DNA from 2 places in the Thermus thalpophilus genome. Region 1 is predicted to be linked to the other one. Evidence: riboswitches for the same ligand, from Rfam matches in the RefSeq annotation. Region 1 holds a riboswitch; the other holds the start of a gene.
What was found. A riboswitch is a leader RNA that binds a small molecule or an ion and turns the genes downstream of it on or off. The one in region 1 is predicted to bind thiamine pyrophosphate.

Region 1 (6,196 bases):
CGGGTCCATGGGCTTTGCGGTGCAGGGGGCGCAGCCGATGGAGAGGTAGCCCTGGTCGTAGAGGGGCAGGTAGGGGAGGTCCTGGACCGCCAGGTAGGCGAAGACCTCCTTGAGCGTCCAGTCGTAGAGGGGGTTAACCTTCCTCAGCCGGTGCCCCGAGGGAAGGAGGGCTTCCTCCAGGGGCTGGAGGTGGGCCCGGGTGGGGGATTGCTCCCGCCTAAGGCCCGTGAACCAGGTATCGTACCCTTCCAGGGCTTGGAAGAGCGGCTCCACCTTGCGGATCTGGCAGCAGCGGTGGGGGTCGGTCTCGTAAAGCCGCCCGTAGCGGTCTTCCTGCTCCTCCCGGGAAAGGGTGGGGGTGAGGTTCACCAGGCGGAAGCCCAACCGCTTCTGCAACGCGTCCCGGTAGGCGTAGACCTCGGGGAAGTGGTAGCCGGTGTCCAGGAAGAGCACGGGGATGTCGGGCTTGGCCTTTAGGAGGAGGTGGAGCACCGCCACATCCTCCGCCTGGAAGCTGCAGGTGAAGCAGGGGTTTTGGCTTTGCGCCAGGGTTTCCTCCACCAGGGTTTGGGCCGATCTCACCTTGTCCACGCCGCCACCTCCTCAGCTAGGGCCTTCTCGGCCTGGGCGATGGCCTTGGCCAGGCCTTCTTGGGGGTCCAGGTCCAACGCTTCCAGGGCTTGGTCCACGATGCGGTACCAGAGCCGTTTCCGTTCCTCAAAGCTCGGGATCCGGGCGATTTTGGGCCTTAGGGTGCGGAGAAAGACCACGAGCTCCCCATAGGCTTCCGGGAAAAGTTGGCCGAGCCGTTCCTTGAGGCGCACGGCCAAGGCAGGGGCCGCCCCCGAGGTGGAAAGGGCCACCAGGAGTTCCCCGCGGCGGAGGACGGCGGGGAGGATGGCGCTGGCGTTTTCCGGGTCGTCCACGGCCACGAGGAAGACCCGGCGCCGCTCCGCTTCGGCCTTGACCTGGGGGTGGATGGCCTTGTCCTTGGGGTGGCTCACCACCAGGAAGTAGCCCTCCAGGTCCCCCTCCCGGTAGCCCCGCCGGAGCCAGCGGATCCTCCCTTCCCGTTCCAGGGCCGCAAGGCCCCAGAGGTCCTCTTCTGCCAGGACCGTGAGTCGGGCCCCGGCCTGGAGGAGGGCCTGGAGCTTGGCCCCGGTTTCCGGGCCCCCGGCGATGAGGAGGACGGGGCGGTTTTGGAGGTCTAGCATCAAGGGGAAGTAGGTCATACCGCCTCCTGGAAAAGGGCCCTCTTGAAGCCCTGGAGCATGCTGCCTAAACGTTCCGTTTCGTCCACGTAAAAGGGCTTCACCCCCCACTCCCTTAGGGCGTCCGCGGTGACGCGGCCTACAGCCACTGCCTTCACCCGGGTGTTGAGGGCTTCCCTTAGGGCCTGGGGGTCCTTCGCCCCTTCAAAGAGGAACTCCACCTGAAGGGCGGCCACGAAGGCCACCGCCTCCACGGTGCCTTCCCGGATGGCCGCCTCCAGGGCCCGGATGCCTTCGGGGTTGGGCAGGTGGCGGTAGGGCATGAGGGGAAGGACCGCATACCCCCGTTGCGCCAGGGCGGCTTCCAGAAGGGGTAGGGGCTTGCCGTAAAGCTGGAGCGCCGCCCTGCCGGGGCCTGGGGGGAGGAGGGGGATGAGGCTTGGGCTCGTGCCGTCCCCCGTGGCGTGGGGGGGTAGCCCCTCCTCCCGCAGGACCCGGGCCGCCTTGGCGCCCCGGGCCAGGCGGTGGGCTTGGGCCAGGGGGGCCTTAAGGTCCAGGCCCAGGGCCCTACCCCCCTCCAGGAGGTCCCGCACCCCCACCCCGGTGGTGGCGAGGAAGAGGTTCACCCCTTGGCTCAGTTCCCGGAGGCGGTCCTGGTACTCGGGCACGGGTACCCTTTCCGTGCTCTGGGCGGGGAGGAGCAAAGGCGTGAAGCCGAGCTTCTCCGCCAGGGCTTTAAACTCCTCCCTTCGCCTTAGGCCGGCGTAGGCGATGCGCATGGCCACCTCCCTATACGGCGCACTCCCCGCGCCCAAGCTGCACGCTGAACGCCTCCCCTTCCGCCCCCAGGTCCTGGTAGAACTCCGGGGCCTCCGCGTAGGGAGGTACCTCCTGAAGGTCCTGGAGAACGGCCTTGAAGGAGGCGGGCCCCACGCGGTCCAAGTAGGCTTGGAAGCTCTCCCCATTCTGCCGCTCCGCCTCGTAGCGCTTTAGGATCCGCTCCACCGCCTCGGGGACCCGGCGGGCGGGGATGCGGCCCACCACCTGGCCGAAGCGGGCCTCCCCCTCCCGGGTGCGCCCGCCCAAGAGGAGGACGTAGTGGGGCACCTCGCGGTCCTCCACCTTGCGGCTGGAGCCGTAGAAGCCGATGTCGGCGATGTGGTGCTGGCCGCAGGAGTTGGGGCAGCCGGAGATCTTGATGCTGATGGCCTTCACCCCTGGGTCCTGGGCCAGGGGTAGGGCCTCCAGCCTTTCCCCCAGGGCTTGGGCTAGGCCCCGGGAGCGGGTGATGGCCAGGTTGCAGGTGTCGGCCCCAGGGCAGCGGGTGATGTCCAGGACGGTGTGGGCCTCGGCGTGGGCTAGGCCCGCCTGCAAAAGGGCCTCGTAAAGCCCCCCTAAGGCCTCCTCCGGGACGAAGCGGAGGAGGAGGTTCTGGCTGATGGCGCTCCGGATCTCCCCAGCATAGGTTTCCGCGATCTCCGCCAGGGCCCTAAGGCCCTCCGGGGTGATGTCCCCCAAGGGTAGGCGGACGGTGACGGTGTAGAAGCCTTCCTGCTTCTGCCGGAAGAGGTTCGTGCGCCGCCAAGCGTCAAAGCCCGGGGCGAAGGAGAAGGGCTTTTGGGGAGGATTGGGGAGGCGAGGGGGCGGGGCTTCCTCGGGAGGGGCCCAGGCCTCGAGGTCCGCCCCGCTGGCCGTGAGCTTCACCAGGCGCCGTTCCTCCCGCACCGCCTCCCGGAAGGCGGCGATGCCCCACTTCTTCACCAGGAACTTGAGCCGGGCCTGGGTGAGGACCTTGCGGTTCCCGTAGCGGTCAAAGAGGCGGATGATGGCGAGCATGGTGGGGAGGAGGTCCTCCTCGGGGGTGAAGGGCTCCAAAAGCTCGGCGCTCATGGGGGCCGCCCCAAGCCCCCCGCCCACGTAGATGCGGAAGCCCCGCTTCCCCCCCTCCACCGCCGCCACCACCCCGATGTCGTGGATGGGGGTGCGGGCGTGGTCTGTGGCGCACCCTTCAAAGGCCACCTTGAACTTACGGGGCAGGTTCTGCCCCACGGGGTGGCGGAGGAAGTAGCGGTACGCCCGCTCCGCGTAGGGGGTGACGTCAAAGGGCTCCTCCGGGGAGACCCCGGCGTAGGGGCAACAGGTGATGGCCCGGATGGAGTGGCCGCAGGCCTCCCGGGTGGTGAGGCCCACGGCGTTCACCGCCCGGAGCACCTTGGGCACGTCCCGGCGGTGCACGTGGTGGAGCTGCACCGCCTGGCGGGTGGTCACGTGGGCCAGGCGGTTTTCCGCGTAGCGCTCGGCCACCTCCGCCAGCACCCTTAGGCCTTCAGGGGTGGTGCGGCCCACGGGGAGCTTGATGCGGATCATGTGGTGCTCGGGGCGTCCCCGGATCCCATAGATCCCGTTCTTAAGGCGAAAGACCCGGAAGTCCTCGGGGTCTTCCTCCCCCGCCTCGAGGCGGGCGATCATGGCCTCGAGGTAGCGGATTTCCGCTTCCACCGCTTCGTCCTGCTGGATCTCCCTAACCCCTGGCATCTTCCCTCCCTCCCCCGGCCTCGGGGGTTACCCAGGAAGATATACCATTGAGTCTGTAAAAGTCAAGGGTATGCGCCACCAAATCCTGGGCCCCGTAGGGGGAATGGACGGGGGTTGGGGCGACGTGGGAGGGGTCCCTGCGGGTGTTCCCGCTAGGCGGCCGAGGTCGCTTAGGGCTACACCCAAGGCCAGAGCCCCCCACCGGGCCGGGATGGGAAGGGTTTGGCCCGGGGCGTCCCCAAAGGGTTGGAAGAGGGGTAACAAAAGAAGGCCAAGGGCCAGGGGGGAAGGAGGGCGGCAAGGAAGAGGAAAAGCGCCCCGGCAAGAAGGAGCAGAAAGGCCGCCACGGCCAGGCCCAGGTGCATGGGGTCGGGCCTGGGGGAAGAATGAAGGGAGCCACAGGAGAAGGGCGGGGGCGAGACGGGGGCGCATGGGTTTTTCCCAGGGTAGCTTCCTTCCCTTTCCGGCAAGGGGGGCGTGCTATAGTAAGGGGGCAGGCTAGGGGTGCCCCAATGGAGGGGCTGAGAGCTGGGTGTTTCCCAGCAACCCTTGGAACCTGATCCGGGTAATGCCGGCGGAGGGAAGCCTATGCGGAAGACCCAAATCCCCCAAAACCCAACACCCCGTGGGCCGCGTGGGCTTTTCCCGCTGGCCTGAGGGGGTGGAAGGTTGCTTGGGAGGCTCTACCTGGTGGTGACCCCAAGGCCGGGGTGGTCTAGGGAAAAGATTTTGGACCGCACCGAGCGGGCCCTTGGGGGCGGCGTGGAGGTTTTGCAGCTTCGGGCCAAGGACTGGGAGGCGAGGCCCATCCTGGAGCTGGGAGAGCGGATGCTGGCCTTGGCCAAGGGCTACGGGGTTCCCTTTTTCCTCAACGACCGCCCGGACCTGGCCGCCCTCCTGGGGGCGGATGGGGTGCACCTGGGGCAGGGGGACCTCACGCCAGCGGAGGCGCGGCGCTTCTTCCAGGGCTTAATCGGCCGCTCCACCCACGCCCCGGAGCAGGCGCTAAAGGCCCTGGATGAGGGGGCCGATTACCTTTCCGTGGGGCCGGTGTGGGAGACGCCCACCAAGCCGGGGCGGAAAGCGGCGGGGCTGGGCTACGTCCGCTTTGCGGCGGAGCACCTGGGGGAGAAGCCCTGGTTCGCCATCGGCGGCATTGACCTCATCAACCTGGACCGGGTCCTCGAGGCTGGGGCGAGGCGCGTGGTGGTGGTTCGGGCCATCCTGGACGCCGAGGACCCCGAGGGCGCGGCCAAGGCCTTCCGGGAGCGGCTTTATGGTGTGGCTTAACGGCGAGCCCAAGCCCTTGGAGGGCAGGACGCTTAAAGAGGTCCTGGAGGAACTGGGCGTGGCCTTGGAACGGGTCGCCGTCCTCCTCAACGAGGAGGCGTTCCCTGGGGCTGAGGTGCCGGAGCGGGTCTTGAAGGAGGGCGACGTGGTGGAGGTGGTGGCCCTGATGCAGGGGGGCTAGATGGATAGCTGGAAGGTGGGCGACCGGGAGCTAAAAAGCCGCCTCATCCTGGGGTCCGGCAAGTTCAAGGACTTCGGGGTGATGCGGGAGGCCATAGAGGCGGCGGGAGCGGAGGTGGTGACGGTTTCCGTGAGGCGGGTGGAGGTGGGGGCCCCGGGGCACGTGGGGCTTCTGGAGGCCCTGGAGGGGGTGCGGCTTCTCCCCAACACCGCCGGGGCCAAGACGGCGGAGGAGGCGGTGCGCCTCGCCCGGCTGGGCCGCCTCCTCACCGGGGAGAACTGGGTGAAGCTGGAGGTCATCCCCGATTCCACCTACCTTCTCCCTGACCCCTTGGAGACGCTAAAGGCCGCGGAGAGGCTTTTGGAGGAGGGCTTCGTGGTCCTGCCCTACATGGGGCCCGACCTGGTCCTGGCCAAGCGGCTTGCCGCCCTCGGCACCGCCACGGTGATGCCCTTGGCCGCCCCCATCGGCTCGGGCTGGGGGGTGAGGACCCGGGCCCTTCTGGAGCTCTTCGCCCGGGAGCGCCCAAGCCTCCCCCCGGTGGTGGTGGACGCCGGGCTTGGCCTTCCCTCCCATGCCGCGGAGGTGATGGAGCTCGGGCTGGATGCCGTCCTGGTCAACACCGCCATCGCCGAGGCGGAGGACCCCGTGGCCATGGCCGAGGCCTTCCGGCTTGCGGTGGAGGCGGGGAGGAGGGCCCATCTGGCAGGCCCCATGCGGCCAAGGGAGGCGGCGAGCCCCTCGAGCCCCACGGAGGGGGTGCCCTTGGGGAGGCGGGGGTGAGGGCCGAGGTGGCCGTGGTGGGGGCGGGGATCATCGGGGCCCTCACCGCCTACGAGCTCGCCAAGCGGGGGCTTCAGGTGGTCCTGCTGGATGCGGGGAAGGAGGGGGCCGCCACCCGGGCGAGCGCCGGGATGCTCGCCCCCTACCCCGAGGGGCTTTCGGGAGAGCTTCTTGAGGCGGGCCTTTTCGCCCTGGA
Region 2 (6,196 bases), on a different contig from region 1:
GTGTAGACCTCCACCTCGAGGGTGGCGTGCCGGGGCCCCCCGAGGAGGAGGGGCACCCCAAAGGCGGAGAAGGTGTACAGGAAAACGAGAAGCCCCGCGCCCCCCAGGGCGGGAAGGAGGAGGGGAAGCCCCACCCGGAGGAAGGCGCGCCAAGGGGTGGCCCCCAGGCTCCGCGCCGCCTGCAGGGGCTCCTCCAGGCCCAAGGCCACGGGGAGGAGGACCCGTAGGGCGAGCCCCAGGTTGTAGAAAACCGCCGCCAGGAGGAGGAGGGCGAAGGTGCCGTAAAGGTCCACCCCCAAAAGCCCTCGAGGGCCCAGGAGGGCCAAAAACCCCAAGGCCACCACCGGGGTGGGGAGGACGAAGGGCAAAGTGGAAAGGGAGAGGAAAAGGGCCCGCAAGGGGAAGCGCCGCCGGAAGAGGAAGGCCAGGGGGAGGGCCAGGGCGAGGGTGAGGAGGGCCGAGGCCAGGCCGTACTCCAGGCTAAAGCGGTAGCGCTCCCAGTAATAGGGGTTGGTCCAGGCGTTCCAAAACCCCTCCCCTACGCCCAGGAGGAGGAGGCGGAAAAGGGGGTAGAAGAGGGCGAAGGCGAGGAAGGGGAGGACCACCCCCCTGGCGAGCCAGGCCATCGCCTAGCGCCGCCCCCGGCGCACCGCCTCCGGGCTTTGCCCCTGGAGGACCACCTTGGTCCACTCGTCAATCCAGCGCTCCCGGTTCTCCGCCATGCGCTTGGGGTCCAGCCGCACGCTCCCCACGGGCTCGGGGGCGAAGCGGAAGACCTCGGGCAGCTTGGCGTCCCGGCGGGCGGGGTACATCCACATCTCCGTGGGGATGTTCTCCTGCACGGGGCGGGAGAGGAGCCAGTCCACCAGCTTCTTGGCCCCTACCAGGTTCTTGGTGCCCTTCAGGATGCCCACGAACTCCACCTGGAAGAAGGCGAGCTCCGGGAACAGGTTGGCCGTGGGGGGCTCTTGGTACTTGCCCTCGGAGTAGTAGACCTCGGCGGCGGGGCTGGTGGTGTAGGAAACCACCAAGGGCCGGTCCCCCTTGTAGAGGGTGAAGTGGGTGTAGTAGGCCTCGCTCCAACCCTTGGCCACCCGCACCCCGCCGTCCCGGAGCTTGGCCCAGAAGTCCAGGTAGCCGTCCTCGCCGAAGCGGGCCACGGTGGCCATGAGGAAGGCGAGGCCGGGGGAGCTGGTGGCGGGGTTTTCCACCACCAGAAGCCGGGCATACTCGGGCTTGGCCAGGTCCTCGGGGGCCTTGGGCAGGGGCCGGTTCTGGAAGTAGGCCCTATCGTAGTTCAGGCTCACCCAGCCGTAGTCCACGGGAAGGGCCCGGAAGGTGGGGTCCAGGAGCAAGGTGGCCTTGAGGTTTCGGATCTCCGGGCTCCGGTAGGGGAGGAGGATGTCCGCCTCCAGGGCCCGGGAGAGGAAGGTGTTGTCAAAGCCGTAGAGGACGTCGGCGATGGGGGCGCTTTTGGTGAGGATGGCCCGGTTCAGGGTTTCCCCGGCATCCCCCGCCTTGAGGATGCGAAGCTTAAGGCCCGTTTCCCGCTCAAACTGGGCGATGAGGCCCTTGTCCAGGGAGAAGCTTTGGTGGGTGAGGAGCGTGATCTCCTGGGCCAGGCCGAAGGCCAAAAAGAGAAGCAACGCCAAGGCTTTACGCATAAACCCCTCCTTGTCACCGGGAGGGGCCCGTCACCTTCCCTACGCCGGCATTACCCGGATCAGGTTCCAAGGGTATCTCTCAGCCCCTTTTGGGGCACCCCCGGTGACGTCCTTAGTCTACCACCCTTGAGGGACGAGGACGTGGGCGAGGGCGGCGCGGAAGGCCTCGGCGAAGGCCTCGGGGGCGTCTATCCAGGGATAGTGCCCCGCCCCGGGCACCACCCGGATGGGCGCTTTGAGCCGCTCCGCCACCTCTTCGGCGTAGGGGTAGCTGGTGCCGTCCAGCTCCCCCACCACCACCGCCAGGGCCTTGCGGGAAGGGGCGAGGTAGGGGGTGTAGTCCAGGCGCCAAAGCCCGTTGTGCAGGAAGGCCAGGGCCGGGGTGTCGGGGCCCAGGATGCCCGAGCCTTCCGCCAGCCACTCGTACTCCAGGCGCCCCCTTGGGCTTGGGAACATGAGGCGGTCAAAAAGAAGCTTGGGTTCGGCCTTTTCCAAGGCGGCCTTGAGGTTTTCCTCCGGGTCTTCCCCCGGGGTGAGCCCCGCTGCCTCCGCCAGGCGGGCGGCGAGCCAGGGGAAGTTCACCCAAGGGCCTAAGAGCAAGGCCCCTTCCGCCTCGGGGTAGCGGCGGAGGACCTCCAGGGCCACCACCGCCCCGAAGCCGTGGGCCAGAAGGCCAAACCGCTCTATCCCCAAGGCCTCGGCCAGGGCCAGGGTGTCCTCCACCAGGGCGTCAAGGGTGAAGAGCCGGGGGTCTTGCGGAAGCTCCAGGCTCCGCCCCGAGCCCCGCTGGTCAAAGTAGACCACGCGGAAGCCTTCCAGGTGGTCCTGGAGGCTTTCCCGGAGGACGTAGGCGTTTCCCCCGGGGCCCCCGTGGAGGACCAAAAGGGCGGGGGCGTGCACATCCCCCACATCCTCCACATAGAGCTCCGCCTCCCCTACGGGGATGTAGCCGATTTCTTCCCGCATCCCCTATAGACTACCCCATCCTCCAAGGTAAAGGTCCAGACCCTGACCCCGGGGAGGCCCTCCGCCAAGGCCTTGGCCTCCTCCGAGGCGCCGAAGACCTGAAGGAGGAACACCCCTTCCCCCGCCAGGAGCCAGTGGGGGTGGGGAAGCCTTTGCGCCAGCGCCCAAAGGGGTTCCCGTTCCTTGCCCTCCACGAAGAGCACCTTCATCCCTTCCCCCAAAGCCGATGGTAAAGGAGGATCTCGGCGCTTTCCTCCAAGGTGGTGAGGAGGCTATAGGCCTCCAGAAGCGCTTCTTCCGGCTTTTCCTTGCGCCCCAAGGCAAAGGCCCCATGCCCCTTGAGGAGGCAGACCGGGTGCTCCCCGAGCGCTTCCGCCACCGCCAAGGCCGCCTCTTCCGTGGCGGAGGTGGTCTTGGGGGAGAGCACGGGGACTTCCTTGAGGTGGTACTGGCCCTCGAGGTCCAAGGGTACGAGCCGCTCCAGGTGCAAGGAGAGGGCCACCGCCACCCGGGGGTGGGCGTGGACCAGGGCCTTGGCCCCCGTCCGCCGGTAAACCTCCCGGTGGATCACGCTTTCCACGCTGGCCCCCGGGGGGAAGGGGCCCTCTAAGGGCACCTCCACCAGGTCCTCCGGGGTAAGCCGGGCCTTCTGCACCCCGCTTTTGGTGATGAGGAAACCCTCCTTGGTGCGCGCGGAAAAGTTGCCCGCGGTGGCGGAGATGAGGCGCTGGGCGAAGAGGTCTTCCCCCACTTGGCGAAAGGCGGCGTAGAGCTTGGCCAACATGGCCCCATTATGGGCCAAGAGACGGCGGGGAGAACCCGCCGCCTCTTAAGCCTTTCCTTAAGCCTGCTTGCCCGGCTGTTCCCGGCGGGGGGCCCGGCGGGCGGGGGCCTCCTTGGTGGCCTCCACCGCCTCCTTGCGGGCCTCCTCCAGGGCCTTCAGGGTCTTCTGGTCCACCACCTGGGTGAAGCGCACGAAGTCGGAGCCGGTGCCGGCGGGGATCAGGCGGCCCAGGATGACGTTTTCCTTGAGGCCGATGAGCTCGTCCTTCTTGCCGGCGATGGCCGCCTCGGTGAGGACGTGGGTGGTGTTCTGGAAGCTGGCGGCGGAAAGCCAGCTCTTGGTGGAGAGGGCGCTCTTGGTCACCCCCATGAGGAGGGGCTTCCAGGCCACCGGGGTCTTGCCCTCGGCGATGAGCCGCTCGTTCAGGGCCTCCACGTCCCACTTCTCCAGGACCTGGCCCTCCAGGAGACGGCTGTCCCCGGGGTCGGTGACCTCCACGTACTTGAGCATCTGCCGCACCACGATCTCGATGTGCTTGTCGTGGAGCTTCACCCCCTGGGCCCGGTAAACCTTCTGGATCTCGTCCACCAGGTAGCGCTCCACCGCCTCCGGCCCCTTGGCCTCCAGGAGCTGGTGGGGGTCAATGGCCCCGCGGGTTAGGGGCTGGCCCGCCTCCACGTAGTCCCCGTCCTTCACCACCAAGCGGGCGTCCTTGGGGAGTTTGTACTCCTTGGCGAAGCCCTCGGACTCCACGAAGACGGAAAGCTTCTCCTCGGTTTCCTCAATGCGCACCACGCCGTCAATCTCCGAGATCACTGCCTTGGCCTTGGGCCTGCGGGCCTCAAAGAGCTCAATGACGCGGGGCAGACCCTGGGTGATGTCCGTGCCCGTGGCCACGCCGCCGGTGTGGAAGGTGCGCATGGTGAGCTGGGTGCCGGGCTCCCCGATGGACTCCGCCGCCACCACCCCCACCGCCTCGCCGATGGACACGGGCCGGGCCATGGAAAGGTCATACCCGTAGCACTTCTGGCACACCCCGTAGCGGGTCTGGCAGGTGAGGGGGCTCCGCACGGGCACTTCCTTGATCTCCCCGGCCTCCGCCCCCTTGATGAGGAGGTTCACGTCCTCCAAGGAGAGGTAGCGGCCCTCCTCGAGGCGCACCCCCTGCACCTCCACCTCCCGGGCCAGCACCCTGCCGTAAAGCCCCGCCTCAATGTCCGAGCGCTTCCTGAGGCGCAAGGAGCGGGTCACCTCGTCGGGCTGGAAGAGGGGGACGGAGATGTAGTTGGTGGTGCCGCAGTCCGCCTCCCGCACCACGATCTCGTGGGCCACGTCCACCAACTTGCGGGTGAGGTAGCCCGAGTCGGCGGTCCTGAGGGCGGTGTCCGCCCCACCCTTCCGCGCCCCGTGGCTGGAGATGAAGTACTCCAGCACCGTGAGCCCCTCGCGGAAGGAGGAGCGCACCGGCACCTCAAAGGTTTCCCCCGAGGGCTTTTGCATGAGGCCCCGCATGCCGCAAAGCTGGCGGATCTGCTGCGGGTTACCCCGGGCCCCGGACTGGGCCATGACGTAGAGGGGGTTGAAGGGATAGTTCTCCTCAAAGTTCTTGAAGACCGCCTGGGTGACCTTCTCCGTGGTCTCCGTCCAGAGCTGGATCACCTGGTCGTAGCGCTCCCGGTCGGTGAGGAAGCCCATCTCGTAGGCTTGCTCAATCTGGCGGAGCTTGCGGTCGGCCTCTTCCAGGTACTTCTGCTTCTCCGCCGGGATCACGGCGTCGTCAATGCCGATGGTGATCCCGCTGGTGGTGGAGAGGGTGAAGCCGTAGTACTTGAGGGCGTCCAGCAGCTTGGCCGTTTTTTCAATGCCCAGGCGCAGGAAGGACTGGTAGACCAGGTCCTTGAGGGAGTTCTTCTCCTGGGGCACGTCCATCTGGAGGAGCTCCTGGGCCACCTTCTCGTCCCCCACCGCCTCGCCCACGATGCGGGCGAAGAGGATGCGGCCCGGGCTCGTTTCCAGCCGCTTGCCCAGGTAGCGCACCGTGACCACGTCCTGCAGGTCCAGAAGGCCGTGGGCCACGGCCAGAAGGGCCTCGTCCGGGTTGGCGAAGACGAACTTGAGCCGGCCCACGCTGGTTTCCTTGCCCGCCACCTTAATGGGGGCGTTCAGGGCCACCTCGCCCCGCTCGTGGGCGGCCAGGGCCTCCTCGGGGGTGGCGAACTCCCGGCCCGCCCCCTTCTTCTCCCGCCGGACCTGGGTGATGTAGTAAAGCCCCAGGATGATGTCCCGGCTGGGCTTGGCCAGGGGCTCCCCGGAGGCGGGGGAGAGGAGGTTGTGGGCGGAGAGCATCTGGATGCGGGCCTCGGCCTGGGCGAAGGAGGAAAGGGGCACGTGCACCGCCATCTGGTCCCCGTCAAAGTCGGCGTTGAAGGCCTCGCACACCAGGGGGTGGAGCTGGATGGACTGCCCCTCCACCAAAACGGGCTGGAAGGCCTGGATCCCCAGGCGGTGCAGGGTGGGGGCCCGGTTCAGGAGGACCACCTTCCCGTGGATCACCTCTTCCAGGGCGTCCCACACCTCGTCCTTGATGTCCCGCTGGCGTTCCAGCATGCGCCGCGCCGCCTTGACGTTGGGGGCGATGCCCTTTTCCTCCATCTTCTTGAGGAGGAAGGGCTTGAAGAGCTCCAGGGCCATGCGCTTGGGCAGGCCGCACTGGTGGAGCTTGAGCTGGGGGCCCACCACGATCACGCTTCGGCCCGAGTAGTCCACCCGCTTGCCCAGGAGG

Region 2: another riboswitch for thiamine pyrophosphate. It lies ahead of L0D17_RS02560 (thiamine ABC transporter substrate-binding protein); the one in region 1 lies ahead of thiE (thiamine phosphate synthase).

What each region holds. Positions count from the first base shown of each region.
Region 1 is NZ_JAKTNS010000024.1:10,062-16,257, reverse strand. It holds gene L0D17_RS08990 (phosphoadenylyl-sulfate reductase) at 1-591, opposite strand, end outside; gene L0D17_RS08985 (precorrin-2 dehydrogenase/sirohydrochlorin ferrochelatase family protein) at 579-1,232, opposite strand; gene L0D17_RS08980 (uroporphyrinogen-III synthase) at 1,229-1,990, opposite strand; gene L0D17_RS08975 (nitrite/sulfite reductase) at 2,001-3,746, opposite strand; TPP riboswitch at 4,237-4,346, shown strand; gene thiE (thiamine phosphate synthase) at 4,416-5,036, shown strand; gene thiS (sulfur carrier protein ThiS) at 5,023-5,217, shown strand; gene L0D17_RS08960 (thiazole synthase) at 5,218-6,000, shown strand; gene L0D17_RS08955 (NAD(P)/FAD-dependent oxidoreductase) at 5,997-6,196, shown strand, end outside.
Region 2 is NZ_JAKTNS010000003.1:109,389-115,584, forward strand. It holds gene L0D17_RS02555 (ABC transporter permease) at 1-626, opposite strand, end outside; gene L0D17_RS02560 (thiamine ABC transporter substrate-binding protein) at 630-1,664, opposite strand; TPP riboswitch at 1,683-1,776, opposite strand; gene L0D17_RS02565 (alpha/beta fold hydrolase) at 1,782-2,630, opposite strand; gene L0D17_RS02570 (hypothetical protein) at 2,600-2,839, opposite strand; gene L0D17_RS02575 (fuculose-1-phosphate aldolase) at 2,836-3,414, opposite strand; gene rpoC (DNA-directed RNA polymerase subunit beta') at 3,472-6,196, opposite strand, start outside.